Regions from separate parts of the Paenibacillus sp. FSL R5-0475 genome, predicted to be linked through region 1. Evidence: predicted binding sites of a transcription regulator. Region 1 holds the regulator's gene; each other region holds the start of a gene.
What was found. Region 1 encodes LexA, which represses DNA repair genes until DNA is damaged. Its sites were predicted from a motif close to CGAACATATGTTCG; they were not measured.

Region 1 (4,279 bases):
GCTTGTTTTCGGATTGCTGGTACCTATTGCTATTTTTTTATAAGGTTCATTAAGGGCGATCAAGTGAGATTGATTGGGCGGAATGAATGTTTTGGTGAATATAATATTAAAAGATGAGGTTGCGTTTAACAGCTTAGAAAGTTCAGAAGAAGTAGATAGTTTTTTTAATTCTATAATAACGGCACTTAGAATTAAGACTCCTCCTACAATGGCAAACATATACATTAAGAAAATCAGCATGTAATCACACCTCCAATGATCTCAGTAGAGCAAGATTTATTGCTTATTGAAAGATATGCCTGAATTCTCTCTACTAGTATCTGTTAAGAGCGAAAATCGTGGGAATTTAGGAAACGACTACTGATTAGAAAAGAGAAAGCACCCAGAGATCTGCCGATTTTGCAAGCTGAGTGCAAAATTGGGGCAACTGCTGGAGTGCTTTGTTGAGAGCTTTTTAAAATAAATATGTCAAGATCATAAGAAATTGAAGGCTGTGATTTGATCAGTATAAACAATTAGCTGTTTGTATTCGATCGGAGATTCATAGTGAGTATAGGGTCTTACAGAAACATCATTAAGGACTACAAAGTTATAGCTGAAATTTTTATCGGGATGTTCCGCACCTAAATAAGATATGTATTCATCTACAATGACATCATCCATTAGAGATTTTAAGTCAAAAACATCCTCTTTATTGGAGGTGGAAGGGGAGATGGTCCCTTGAATACTGCCGAATGAGGTGAGTAAATTTACTTTTTTTCCACTCGCTTGATCGTTATTTAACAATAAGCCAGAGAGTTTAACAAGTGCATCGACTTTAAAATCGACGAGGGTTCTAATTTTTGAGTTGTTCAAAACGAGACACTTCCTTTCAATTTGAAATCCTGTTAACATTATTCGACATATAACCACATAATTCCTATTAGGTCATCAAAAATACATAAATACAAACACGCCCCCTCCATTGAACCATGAGTGAGGCGTGTTTATCTATAGAGATAGATTTAATTCCTGATCGTTACTCGTGTTCCAATCGGAACAATCGCGGCTAGTGCTAACACATCTTCATTGTACATACGAATACAACCGTGGGATACTTCGTGCCCTATGGATGAGGGATCATTATTTCCATGTATCCCATAGTGAGGCTTAGATAGACCCATCCAAAAGACCCCAAATGGACCACCTGGATCGGGTTGTTTGTTAATGATTGTGAATTCACCGAGTGGTGATTGAGTTAACATTTTACCGATTCCGACTGGGAAGCCCCTGATCACAATGTCGTTATCAAGAAGATAAAGCATACGCTGCGTCAGATCAACTATAATCCGGTAATTTGGCATTGTGCAACACTCCTTTCTAATTAAGATATGAGGAGGATGCCTAAACGGTTATTCATTAAAAATGGTCATTTTAGCCTATGAGAACAAATGTTCTGTAATTGATAAATGGAGTTTGATAACAGTAAAAAAGCTGTTCTGCATTTGCAGAACAGCTTTTTAAAAAATAAAAGAAAGTATATATTATACGATATACCCTATCCTTATACTTCTCGTAGAAACGGATACCGTCCTTTAGGACGGTATCCGTTTTCGCTAGGTAGGAGTGCAAACTTAGTGGATATCTCGAAATAATCCGATAACTCTGCCGAGAATGGTTACGCGATTAAGGCGAAGAGGCTCGTACGCCGGATTCTCCGGCTGAAGACGTATATGATCACGTTCTTTATAAAAAGTCTTAACGGTTGCTTCATCTTCTTCGGTCATAGCTACAACGATATCTCCGTTATCAGCCGTTTGTTGTTGACGAACAATAACATAATCGCCATTCATAATCCCAGCTTCGACCATACTGTCACCTTGAACCGATAACATAAATACTTTGTTATCTCCAACATAGTGAGTTGGAAGCGGGAAGTAGTCTTCAATATTCTCAGTAGCAGTGATAGGAACCCCGGCGGTAACCTTACCTACGACAGGAATGCGAGCGACGGTTTGCGCGAAATGATGGACATTCTCGGAATCCTCTTGGCCAAGCAATTCTATCGCACGAGGCTTCGTTGGATCTCGACGGATAAGTCCCTTCTTCTCTAGCCGATCTAAATGACCGTGAACTGTGGAGCTGGAAGCAAGACCAACAGCTTCTCCAATCTCCCGGACGGAAGGAGGATAACCCTTGCTGCGGACTTCGCTACGTATAAATTCCAGGATCGCCAGCTGGCGACTTGAAATCTTTGACATTGGAATCAACCCCATATAGTAATGTTTGGGAAAATTATAACATAGAACTACCGTTCGCACAAACATAAGTTCTAACTATTATAAATATTAATTCGAAAGAGTTAATAAATGGTAGTCTTGTATTGATTGCGTTTCCTTCATCTAAACGATAAGAGTGATTCTTTATATGAAGAATATGGTAAATAGTAACCTCTGAAAAAAAGAGAACAATTGTTCTAAAATAGTATTGAACAAAACACATGTTCGTGTTATTATAATTTCAAAAGTAAGAACAAGTGTTTGGAGGATGATATTCATGTTAAAATACAGTACATACCGCAGCATCTACGATAAAGCCCCAGTGGTTGAATCTTTAGGACATAATCCTATTACCCGTTATTCAGCTCAGATTAAAGAGATTACAGAGCTTTTGCTTGAAGGCTTGATGCGTTTGTTCCGAAGAGATTTTGTTATTAAACTGACATTGATCATTGTGCTCGTACTATCAGGACTTACAGTAGTAGGTAATGTATTTGCAGGATCTACTACTTTAATGAAGGATGAGAAGCGCGTAGTGGTTGAACGTGGAGATACACTTTGGAGTATTGCTCTTGAGAATAAACCTTCTGATATGAAAACGGCTGTATATATAGAAGGAATTAAAAAATTCAATGGCATTAAAGGTAGTCAGATTAATGCTGGAGATATTCTCACTTTACCTATTTATTAATATTCTAAGAACATAATAAGAGGACATGAAGAGCTTGCAGGGAGTAAACCTTGACAAGCTCTTTTTCTCATGGCAGAGTTAGAATTAATTTATAAGGGGAGGGAAAGTTTTGAATATTGATGAGTTGGTCGCGCGTATTAACGAATTGGCACGCAAACAGAAGAGCGTAGGCCTTAATCAAGAGGAAACGGCGGAACGCGCCAAGCTTCGTGAAATTTATTTGGGGAATATTCGCAATAACTTCCGAGCACAATTGAATACGATTGAATTGGTCGATAATGATGAGCATGAACAAGGTAACAAGGGGCGTAAGCATTAACACCCTGTTCCTTTTCATAGATATTACTGGATGACTAGGGGGAACGCATATGGCCCGTTCTTGGGAAAGAATGGTTCAACGCAACACGCAGCAAATTAATAAGCAAAGAAAGAAACAGGGGAAGGAAACGATTTACGCATCTAAATCTAAATCTCCTGGTAAGAACAGTGAAACCTTTAAAGGCCGTAACATTGCATTTCCATTAGTGTTATTAGTGCTTGGTACTATGTTTTGGATGGTTGGTTCAGTGGACCAGGCCAAAGGTAATGGTATGCTTATGAACTGGCTAGGAGTCGTTTTGTACTACTTACTAGCGGCACTTCTGTTCTTCCGACGTCCGTACTTGAAGGTAGAGAATGCTAGACTATCTACTATAAAATTCAACCGCGAACGTTATCTGCCAGCTTCTGATATTGAGAAAATCATCCTTTCGCGTGGAGCTGTTGTAATTAAGCATAAAGGCAAACGCACGAAATGGATTTTTACCAGACTTATGAATCGTTATGATACCAATGCAATGGGGACTCGACTGGAAGCATTCGCAAAAGCTCACCAAATTGAAGTAGTTCACGAATAGAAATTAACCAGCCATGGGAGAGGGAGACCTGTAATGCCAATTTCCGCCGTACTATTTGACCTTGATGATACACTGCTCTGGGATGATCGGAGCGTTAATGAAGCATTTCGTTCTGCATGTGAAGCCGCTGGGGATACGATTGATCCACAAGAACTGGAACTTGCGGTGCGTAAAGAAGCCATTGGACTATATGAATCCTACGAAACGAACCCGTTTACAAAGATGATTGGGATTAATCCGTTTGAAGCACTTTGGGGGAACTTTACTGCAGGTGAACAGCCGGAATTCCGTCAATTGGAGCAGCTTGCACCGGGATACCGTAAAGAGGCATGGCGTCGTGGTCTTGCAGCACTTGGTGTAGAGGACGAAGGTCTTGCTGAGACGTTAGCAGCTAAATTCGCAGCGGAGCGTAGAAATCGACCTTACATCTATGA
Region 2 (4,279 bases), 1.5 Mb from region 1:
CCTTTCTTTAAAAAAACTAAATGATGCAGGTGTTCCTGTGCTCTGGCGGCCGTATCATGAAATGAATGGCGGATGGTTCTGGTGGGGGAAGAAGATCAACTACGTGGGACTGTGGAACCTTATGTTTGACCGTTTCACCAGCTATCATAAGCTGCATAATTTATTGTGGGTCTGGAGCCCAAATGCAAAAAATCAGTGGAGTGATGACCCTGTCGAATACTACCCAAGCGGTGACAAAGTAGATGTGCTGGCACTAGATATCTATGATGGGGATTTTAAGGGGAGTCACTATGATAGTCTATGGGATCTGGGGCGTGGTAAAGTGATCGCGATTGGAGAAAATGGAGAGCTACCGTCCCCTGCACTACTATCTAAATCACAGCCCAAATGGTCTTATCAGATGACCTGGGGCAAGCTTCTTTATGAGAAGAATACCGATGCGGTAATTAGAGCCTTTATGAATGACAGCTTTGTATTCACGCGGGAAGAGTATGCTGCTGAGGCGGCAATTGTAGCCGCTAAGGGAGACAGTGTGCTGCAGAGTGGACTATGGGGGCAATATTACAATAACATGACTCTTAGCGGCGCACCTGCGCTGACGCGAACCGATGCTAACATCCAATTTTCGTGGAAACAGGGTTCGCCTGATCCAGCCATTCGTGTCGACGCTTTCTCTGTACGGTGGAGTGGAAAACTGACTGCAGCCTATAGTGAAACCTATACCATTTACTCCTCCTCTGATGACGGGGTGCGGGTGTGGATTGATGGAGGGCTGATCATTGATAGCTGGGTGAATCAGAGTGGACAGGAGCGAAAATGCAGTGTGAATCTTATAGCTGGCAAGCTACATGAAATAAAAGTGGAGTACTATGAGAATGAGGGGGACGCGCGAATTGTATTGCAGTGGGAAAGTCCTAGCCAACCCAAAGGGATTATTCCAGCAGGAGCGTTTTATCTTCCATAAGACGATATCCGAACTGATTCGAGCATCGGAATATTAGCGAAAAAGCCCCGGATTTCGGGGCTTTTTTAATGTGAAAGGTTCTTAGATTTGTTCACGGTAGCTAATGTTGTTGGCGATCTTCTCGTCACGAACAGCTTTGCGCAGAACATCTTTGACGGTTTGGGCATCATGGATTTTTCGGAAAAGAAGCTGAGGCGCTGAGGCATCATCAGAAAATACAGTTAATGTACCGATGCCGAGCATCCGGTCCATGATAGATTGTGCTACGGATAAATCGCGTACACGCAGTAATTCGATTTCTTCGACATTTTTACCGATAAGTCCGGTCTTTACCATAATGCGCTGGCTTGTAATGGTGTACGTAGTCGTGTTTAGGCGTACGATTCCTTTGAGGCGATCAGAGATACTGGCTGGTTTGCCTTTCCAGAGCACGACTTCTTGAGTAGCGTTTGGATTTGCTGATGGACGACGGGTGGTCACTGGAGCAGTGCCGTCAATGCTAGATCCGCATTCTCCACAAAATTTAGCGCCCTGCTTATATTCTGATCCGCAGGTTGTGCAATAAGGCATAAATACTCTCCTTCCCTGATTACAATTGAAATAATTATAACATAATAGTCATTTTACATAAATTTCATTTGCGCTTTACACAAACCGACATTATTCTGTTTAGTGGAGGGATAAATAATGAAAAAAGTGTTACTAATAGGAACGCTAATGCTGACTGTCATCCTTAGCGCCTGCAGCAATAATAATTCAACTTCATCGGCTCCTGCCTCGGAAGAAGAAGTGCAGGAAACCGTGCAAAACTTCTACAATGAAATGTCTAAACTTGATGAATTAGGAAAATCATCTTTAGCGGAGTTCAACGAAGCTATTGCTGCTTATTCAGCAGGAGAACTTTCGGACAGGCAGTTGGAGAAGAAGATTAACGAATTCCAAAAGACCGCAACAGACCTATCCAATCAGGCTGAGAAAGTGAAAATTTCCTCTAGCTTGCCCGAAGACATTCGTAAACTGCTTGATGAGTCCAAAATTGCTTTTCAAAGTGCTTATTCTCTAAAAGAACAGGCCTCTCAAGGTGCTGATTCCGCAGAGGTCACTGCTGAGAAGTTCGAGGAATTGAATCAGAACGCTGACGTCGCGATGCTATACGGCATTTCCAAGCTTAATGAAGCAAGAGAAGCAACAGGACTCATCGATGCTGATGGTCAGTCCACCGCTGAATCAGAGAAGGTTCAAGAATAGATCGAAATTTAGACGCTGAACAGTTCAACTGTCAGCGTCTTTTTGATGCGATTTTGAGCTTGAGTAAAGGTAACACTGCCAATCCTATAAATAAGCCAGCTACGATTCCTTTTGTGAGGTCTGAGAGGGTACTGCTTCGATATACGAGGGGGTATAGACATAGGAATAATACGGGAATTAGGATGAGCAGGGCATTGTTTTTTTTCAAGTGGAAAGCTCCTCTCAATTAGATATTCAATATTATACAACTTTTAGATAAAAGAGGAGGATTTTAAAGTGGTATCTTTTTCCTGATTATTGATTATTCAGCGAAGGTATGGATATAATACAAACATACGTTCGTCTGTAGCGGAATAAGTATAGAAATTAGGGAGGGGTTACCATGGGCAAAAAGCTGGAGAAAAACGGACTGTGGGAAAGTAGTCGAATGATGCTGCCGGAGCACAAGGTAAGAATTATTAGGGATGAACGAGAGACGCTGCGCCGCATTAAGCCTATTCTGGATGAGCAGAAGCTGGAGGAGATCGAATGTACACTTGCTTTATCGTTACGGAGTCATGTGCGCGTCACTGTTGTGCTGTTTGATCCTTTTGAGAATACGACAATTAGTGGTTTTGTGACTTCCATTCACACCCACTCGCGTGAGTTTAAGCTGCAGTGGGCGGAGGAATGGAAGTGGATCAATGTAGATGATCTAGTGGAGGTTTACATCGTCTAATGCTGAGAACCGCTGACTTCACTTTTTTCATAAGCAATTAGGGTCACCGTTGGGTTGCCGGTCAGATTTGCAATGGAAGCTTCGGCATTTCGAATAATTTCGAGTGCTTCTTCCTGCTCACTCAGGGCAGCAACTTTATAGCTATCGCTATGAATGTCCATATGTGTTCCCACCTTTCGCTAATATTTTGCCCTTTTTTGTAGAAATGATCCAAGGTGAAGAAGCTATGAATAGGTGCTTTTCAGGGAAGATCTCGGGGATACCGGGGTCTTTTTTTTGCAGATGCAAGCAGGGGTATTAGTACAAGCGAATGGGGAAGCGGGATCATTGATTATACCAAGGGGTGATTCTATGCTGACTTTAGATCAAGTGAGGGACAAATCGGCAGCGAGGCTTGTTGGGCTTCATCCTGTTTTGGCAGCAGGGGCGAAGGCTTTGATTCAGCAAAGCTATGCCAGAGGAGTGCCCATCGTTATTACTCAGGGATTGCGGTCGATTGCTGAACAAAATGCCTTGTATGCGCAGGGGAGAAGTAAGCCTGGACCTATAGTTACCAACGCCAAGGGTGGAACCAGCTATCACAATTATGGCCTTGCGTTTGATTTTGCGCTTTTGCTGCCGGATGGAAATAGTATTTCCTGGGATATGAATCGTGATGGTGATAAAGATAAAATAGCGGACTGGCAAGAGGTTGTACAGGTGGGAAAACAGCTAGGGCTTGAGTGGGGAGGAGACTGGACGTCTTTTAAAGATTATTCACATCTGCAAATGGCCTTCGGCTTAACTACGACTCAACTTCGGGCAGGTAAACGTCCTACGACGGATCAGGTCAATGAAGCTTTAAAAAGAATTACTGGGGAGGATGACCAGGTGAACAAAGACGTTAAAGTAACGATAACCTTAAACGGCACTAAACTTACGGATGGTGTTCTTGATACCGGCGTAACGTATGTACCCGTGCGTGCTCTGGCTGAGGCTCTTGGAGCAAAGGTTACGTATGACGCAGCAAGCAAGACAGTGAATGTAATAAAAGAGTAAAGCTATTCATGTATAGTCAGTGCCACCCAAGGGGAAATTATCAGTGATAACTAACCATAAAGGGAGGCATAACACTGTGAACAAGCTAATAACAAGCCTTGCATGCGGTACTGTACTGTCAATGAGTATAATGGGAGCTAGTTACGCTAATCCAATCGGGTCAGCCGCTTTAGGCGGTATCCCGAACGCGAATACGGGCATGGATGGTACTGTGAATAACACTCGGATGATGAATACGGAAGGCAATCTAATGAACGGCACCACGGGAACGATGAATCAGCATGAGAGCATTATGAAAGATAAGATTCGCA
Region 3 (4,279 bases), 480 kb from region 1:
GTCAAATCGTAAATAGTAATGCCCAGTTTTTGTCTATTGAGCTAGCTGCTATTGGGATTGATGTATATTTTCAAACCGTAGTTGGGGATAACAGCAGTCGCTTGCAGCAAGCCATTGAGATCGCTCAAAGCAGAGCGGATGTTATCATATTTACCGGTGGTATTGGTCCTACAGAAGATGATCTAACGAAGGACGCGCTGGCTGCTTCCTTAGGTCGCACACTTCATATAGATCGCTTGGCAATGGATCATGTACAACGTTTCTTTGATGATCGAAAGATTGTAATGACGGAGAATAATCGTAAACAGGCACTTATAATTGAAGGAACTACACCTTTGCCAAATGAGATTGGTCTTGCTGTTGGCATTGCTTTTGAGCATGAAAAAAAATATTATATTGTGCTTCCTGGTCCGCCTCGCGAGATGAAGCCGATGTTCGTAGATAAAGCTGTACCGTGGCTCCAGCAGCACGCTCTAACGACAGAAATGCCACTTTATTCTAAAATGCTTAAATTTGCCGGTATCGGAGAATCACTGCTTGAGGATAAGCTCATTGATCTTATTCACAGCCAGACAGACCCAACCATAGCTCCTTACGCTAAAGAGGGAGAGGTAACCGTTCGTATTTCGACAAAGGCGCCTTCCGAGCATGAAGCTTACAAGAAGCTGGAGATTCTGGAGAAACAGATCAAAGAGATTTTGCCAGAACATTTATATGCAAATATTGATGTGCCACTGGAGCAATTGATTGTGGATTGGATGGCGGATGCAGGTCTGACTTTAAGTGCGGCAGAGAGTTGCACGGGAGGCTTGCTGATGGAGAGTATAACTAACATTCCAGGCAGTGCTTCGATGTTTGCGGGAGGAATCGTCTGTTATTCCAACGACCTGAAGAAAAAACTTCTGAATGTGCCAAGTGCTTATTTGGAGGGGCCAGATGCTCCAGGGGCAGTTAGTCGTGAAGTTGCCGAGGTGTTAGCTGATCAGGTGAGAATGATCGCAGATAGTGATTTCGGTTTATCTGTAACTGGTGTAGCAGGACCAGGCTATTCTGAACGTAAGCCAGTTGGACTTGTATTTATTGGTTTAGCTGAACGCGGGCGTAAGACAGAAGTATACGAGCTTAATCTTAAAGGTACACGTGAAAATATACGACTGCGTACTGTTAAAGCTCTGTTGTATCGTCTATGGCGCAGACTTGAGGAACGGAAGGTGGAGACACCTCTTGAAGGCTCAGACTTGTAATGGGAGATTAGCCCAGTTATAATTGAGACATACGGAAGAACCGTGGCACTGAGATTTCTTTGCTGCGGTTTTTTGTATATCTGCGGAGATTTTGATCGCTGTTTTGGTTTTGATCATAAGTCGTTGATGTCCGGTGAAGTAGAGAAATCAGTTAACTTCTATTTCCGGAGGGAGGCTTACAATAAAAGGGATAATTAACGCTTGAGACAAAAAAAACGAATGTATGTTCGAAAAAAAGCTTGGCAAGACCTCAAAAACACGTTATTATATTATTATAAACAGTGAAGGAAGTGGTCTGATTGTCAGATCGTCGTGCAGCGCTTGATATGGCGCTTCGTCAAATAGAAAAACAATTTGGTAAAGGTTCGATCATGAAACTGGGAGAATCCACTCATATGCAAGTGGAAGTTGTACCTAGCGGATCTTTGGCACTTGATATTGCGTTAGGTATAGGCGGACTTCCAAAGGGACGTATTATTGAAGTATACGGGCCTGAATCCTCCGGTAAAACGACTGTTGCTCTTCATGCTATTGCAGAAGTGCAAAAACAAGGAGGACAAGCTGCATTTATCGATGCTGAGCATGCGCTCGATCCGAAGTATGCACGTAACTTGGGCGTAAACATTGATGAATTGTTGCTATCTCAGCCAGATACGGGTGAACAGGCACTTGAGATTGCTGAAGCACTTGTCCGTAGTGGTGCAGTAGACATTATTGTCGTTGACTCCGTAGCTGCGTTGGTTCCTAAAGCGGAAATCGAAGGTGATATGGGTGACTCTCACGTCGGCCTACAGGCTCGTTTGATGTCTCAAGCGCTTCGGAAGCTATCTGGTGCCATTAGTAAATCGAATACAATTGCTATCTTTATTAACCAGCTTCGTGAGAAAATTGGTGTTATGTTCGGTAACCCTGAGACAACACCGGGTGGTCGGGCGTTGAAATTCTACTCTTCCGTACGGTTGGATGTTCGCCGTGTCGAAAGTATTAAGATGGGTAACGACGTTGTAGGTAACCGCACCAAGATCAAGATTGTGAAGAATAAGGTAGCACCTCCATTTAAACAAGCTGATGTTGATATCATGTATGGTGAAGGGATTTCCAGAGAAGGAAGTCTTGTAGACATCGGTACTGAAATGGACATCGTGAATAAGAGTGGTGCTTGGTATTCCTATGAGGGTGAGCGTCTCGGTCAAGGACGTGAGAATGCCAAACAGTTCTTGAAAGAACATCAAGATATTGCACTTATCATTGAGAACAAGATCCGTGAAGCAAGTAACCTGTCCACTATTGTTGCTGCACCAAATGAAGCGGAAATCATTGCAGAGCAAGAGGAAGAAGAAAAGCTACTTCTCGAAATCGAACAATAGAATTTACTAAGGAATAGGACGCCCTGTGATTCATTGTTGCAGGGTGTCTTTTCTTAACAGTGTAAGAACATATATATTTGGGGTCCCCCCAAAGTACCTGAGTACGCACCGAAGTTAAGCTGCACTTTGTGGGGATATTTTATTGCTATGAGGTGACAAGCAACTATGGTAATACAGCTGGATATGGATTTTGAATCGGATGAGCAGGACGTACAGGTCCTATCTGATTTTCCTGATGGAGAACTTTTAGAAATTACTAAGGTAGAACGTCAGAAGAAGTCGGACCACCGCTACATCATACATTTCGGAGCCTATAACATGACTGTACACGAAGACGTCATGATTAAATATCGGATGATTACTGGAAATTCTTTTATGAAAGCCGATTTGGAGGAAATTGTTGTTGCTGATGAGCGACAACGAGCTTATGTAGAAGGACTTCGTTATCTAGAACGGAAGCCACGTACCGCTATGGAAATGACTCGCCGTTTACGGCAGAAGGAAATAGGGGAGACTATTATTGCGGAAGTGGTGCAACGGCTACAGCAGGAAAGATTTCTTGATGACCCCTTGTATGCAAAGCAATGGGCCGAGCAACGCATTACGAACCAGCGAAAAGGGAAAATGTGGATTCGCCAAGAGCTACGTGAGAAAGGAATCGACAAAACCTTGATCTCGGAAGCACTGGAGAATGTCAGTCCTGAACAAGAACTAGAGAGTGCACTTCAGATTGGTCGTAAGAAATGGAATCTTATTCGTGGTGAAGCCACAGATAAGCGCAGAAAGACTGGAGCCTTCTTAATGCGGCGTGGATTCTCGGGTGATATGGTGCGACAAGTGATCAATACTTTACTTGAGGAAGACAATTATGAGGGTGAAGATGAGGAATTTTACTAGACTCACTGATTCTCTTGACATTAATGCGCATATCGACTCTCTTGACAATGTCTTTTTATAAATAATAAAATATAACATGAATCGGCATAAAGTAAGAATCCTTTTTCCTTCCCAAAAAGGTGACTTTTTAAAACGGTTCGCGTACAACTCATATGAAATGTAATCGCCGGATAAGGCGGGCAGTGTGCATGTGCAGCATGTGCAGTATGGCAATCGGTTATTTACCGGTTTTTTGTATGGTGATGAACGGATAGTTTAACAACTGCACAATTCCCAGGGATATACCTTGGAGAGGAACCAACGAGGAGGTGAACAGATGCAAGCATGGATCTGGGTCATTATCGTTCTCGTTGTAGCTGCATTATTCTTTGGGTTCGGTTATTTTATTCGTAAATCCCTTGCAGAAGCTAAAATTCAAAGCGCAGAAAGAGAAGCCGTAGTCATCGTGGAGAACGCGAAGAAAGACGCAGAGGCGCTGAAGAAAGAAACAGTATTGGAAGCTAAGGACGAAGTCCATAGAATCCGTACTGAAGCTGAGAAAGAAACTCGTGAACGTCGGAATGAAATCCAACGGCAAGAGAGACGTTTGCTGCAAAAGGAAGAATCTCTGGATAAAAAAATGGAATCGCTTGAAAGAAAAGAAGAACAAGTAGCTAACAAAGAGAAACGAATTGATGAAACCCAACAGCAAATTGATGTTATTTACAAAAACCAAGTCACTGAATTGGAGAGAATTTCCAATTTAAGCATCGAAGATGCAAGAAGTATTAT

Region 2: a site for LexA is predicted at 2,541-2,554, ahead of MKX41_RS17035 (YolD-like family protein). Genes of this name have one in related genera too.
Region 3: a site for LexA is predicted at 1,461-1,474, ahead of recA (recombinase RecA). Genes of this name have one in related genera too.

Annotation. Positions count from the first base shown of each region.
Region 1 is NZ_JBBORK010000001.1:2,343,939-2,348,217, reverse strand. It holds gene MKX41_RS10385 (hypothetical protein) at 1-240, opposite strand, end outside; gene MKX41_RS10380 (hypothetical protein) at 475-855, opposite strand; gene MKX41_RS10375 (L,D-transpeptidase) at 1,005-1,343, opposite strand; gene lexA (transcriptional repressor LexA) at 1,614-2,240, opposite strand; gene MKX41_RS10365 (LysM peptidoglycan-binding domain-containing protein) at 2,536-2,949, shown strand; gene MKX41_RS10360 (DUF896 domain-containing protein) at 3,059-3,268, shown strand; gene MKX41_RS10355 (hypothetical protein) at 3,318-3,845, shown strand; gene MKX41_RS10350 (HAD family hydrolase) at 3,879-4,279, shown strand, end outside.
Region 2 is NZ_JBBORK010000001.1:3,799,991-3,804,269, reverse strand. It holds gene MKX41_RS17050 (glycosyl hydrolase) at 1-964, shown strand, start outside; gene MKX41_RS17045 (PH domain-containing protein) at 1,046-1,534, opposite strand; gene MKX41_RS17040 (hypothetical protein) at 1,652-2,212, shown strand; gene MKX41_RS17035 (YolD-like family protein) at 2,595-2,930, shown strand; gene MKX41_RS17030 (hypothetical protein) at 2,927-3,091, opposite strand; gene MKX41_RS17025 (M15 family metallopeptidase) at 3,282-3,968, shown strand; gene MKX41_RS17020 (hypothetical protein) at 4,045-4,279, shown strand, end outside.
Region 3 is NZ_JBBORK010000001.1:2,826,516-2,830,794, reverse strand. It holds gene MKX41_RS12655 (competence/damage-inducible protein A) at 1-1,244, shown strand, start outside; gene recA (recombinase RecA) at 1,544-2,611, shown strand; gene MKX41_RS12645 (regulatory protein RecX) at 2,777-3,508, shown strand; gene rny (ribonuclease Y) at 3,825-4,279, shown strand, end outside.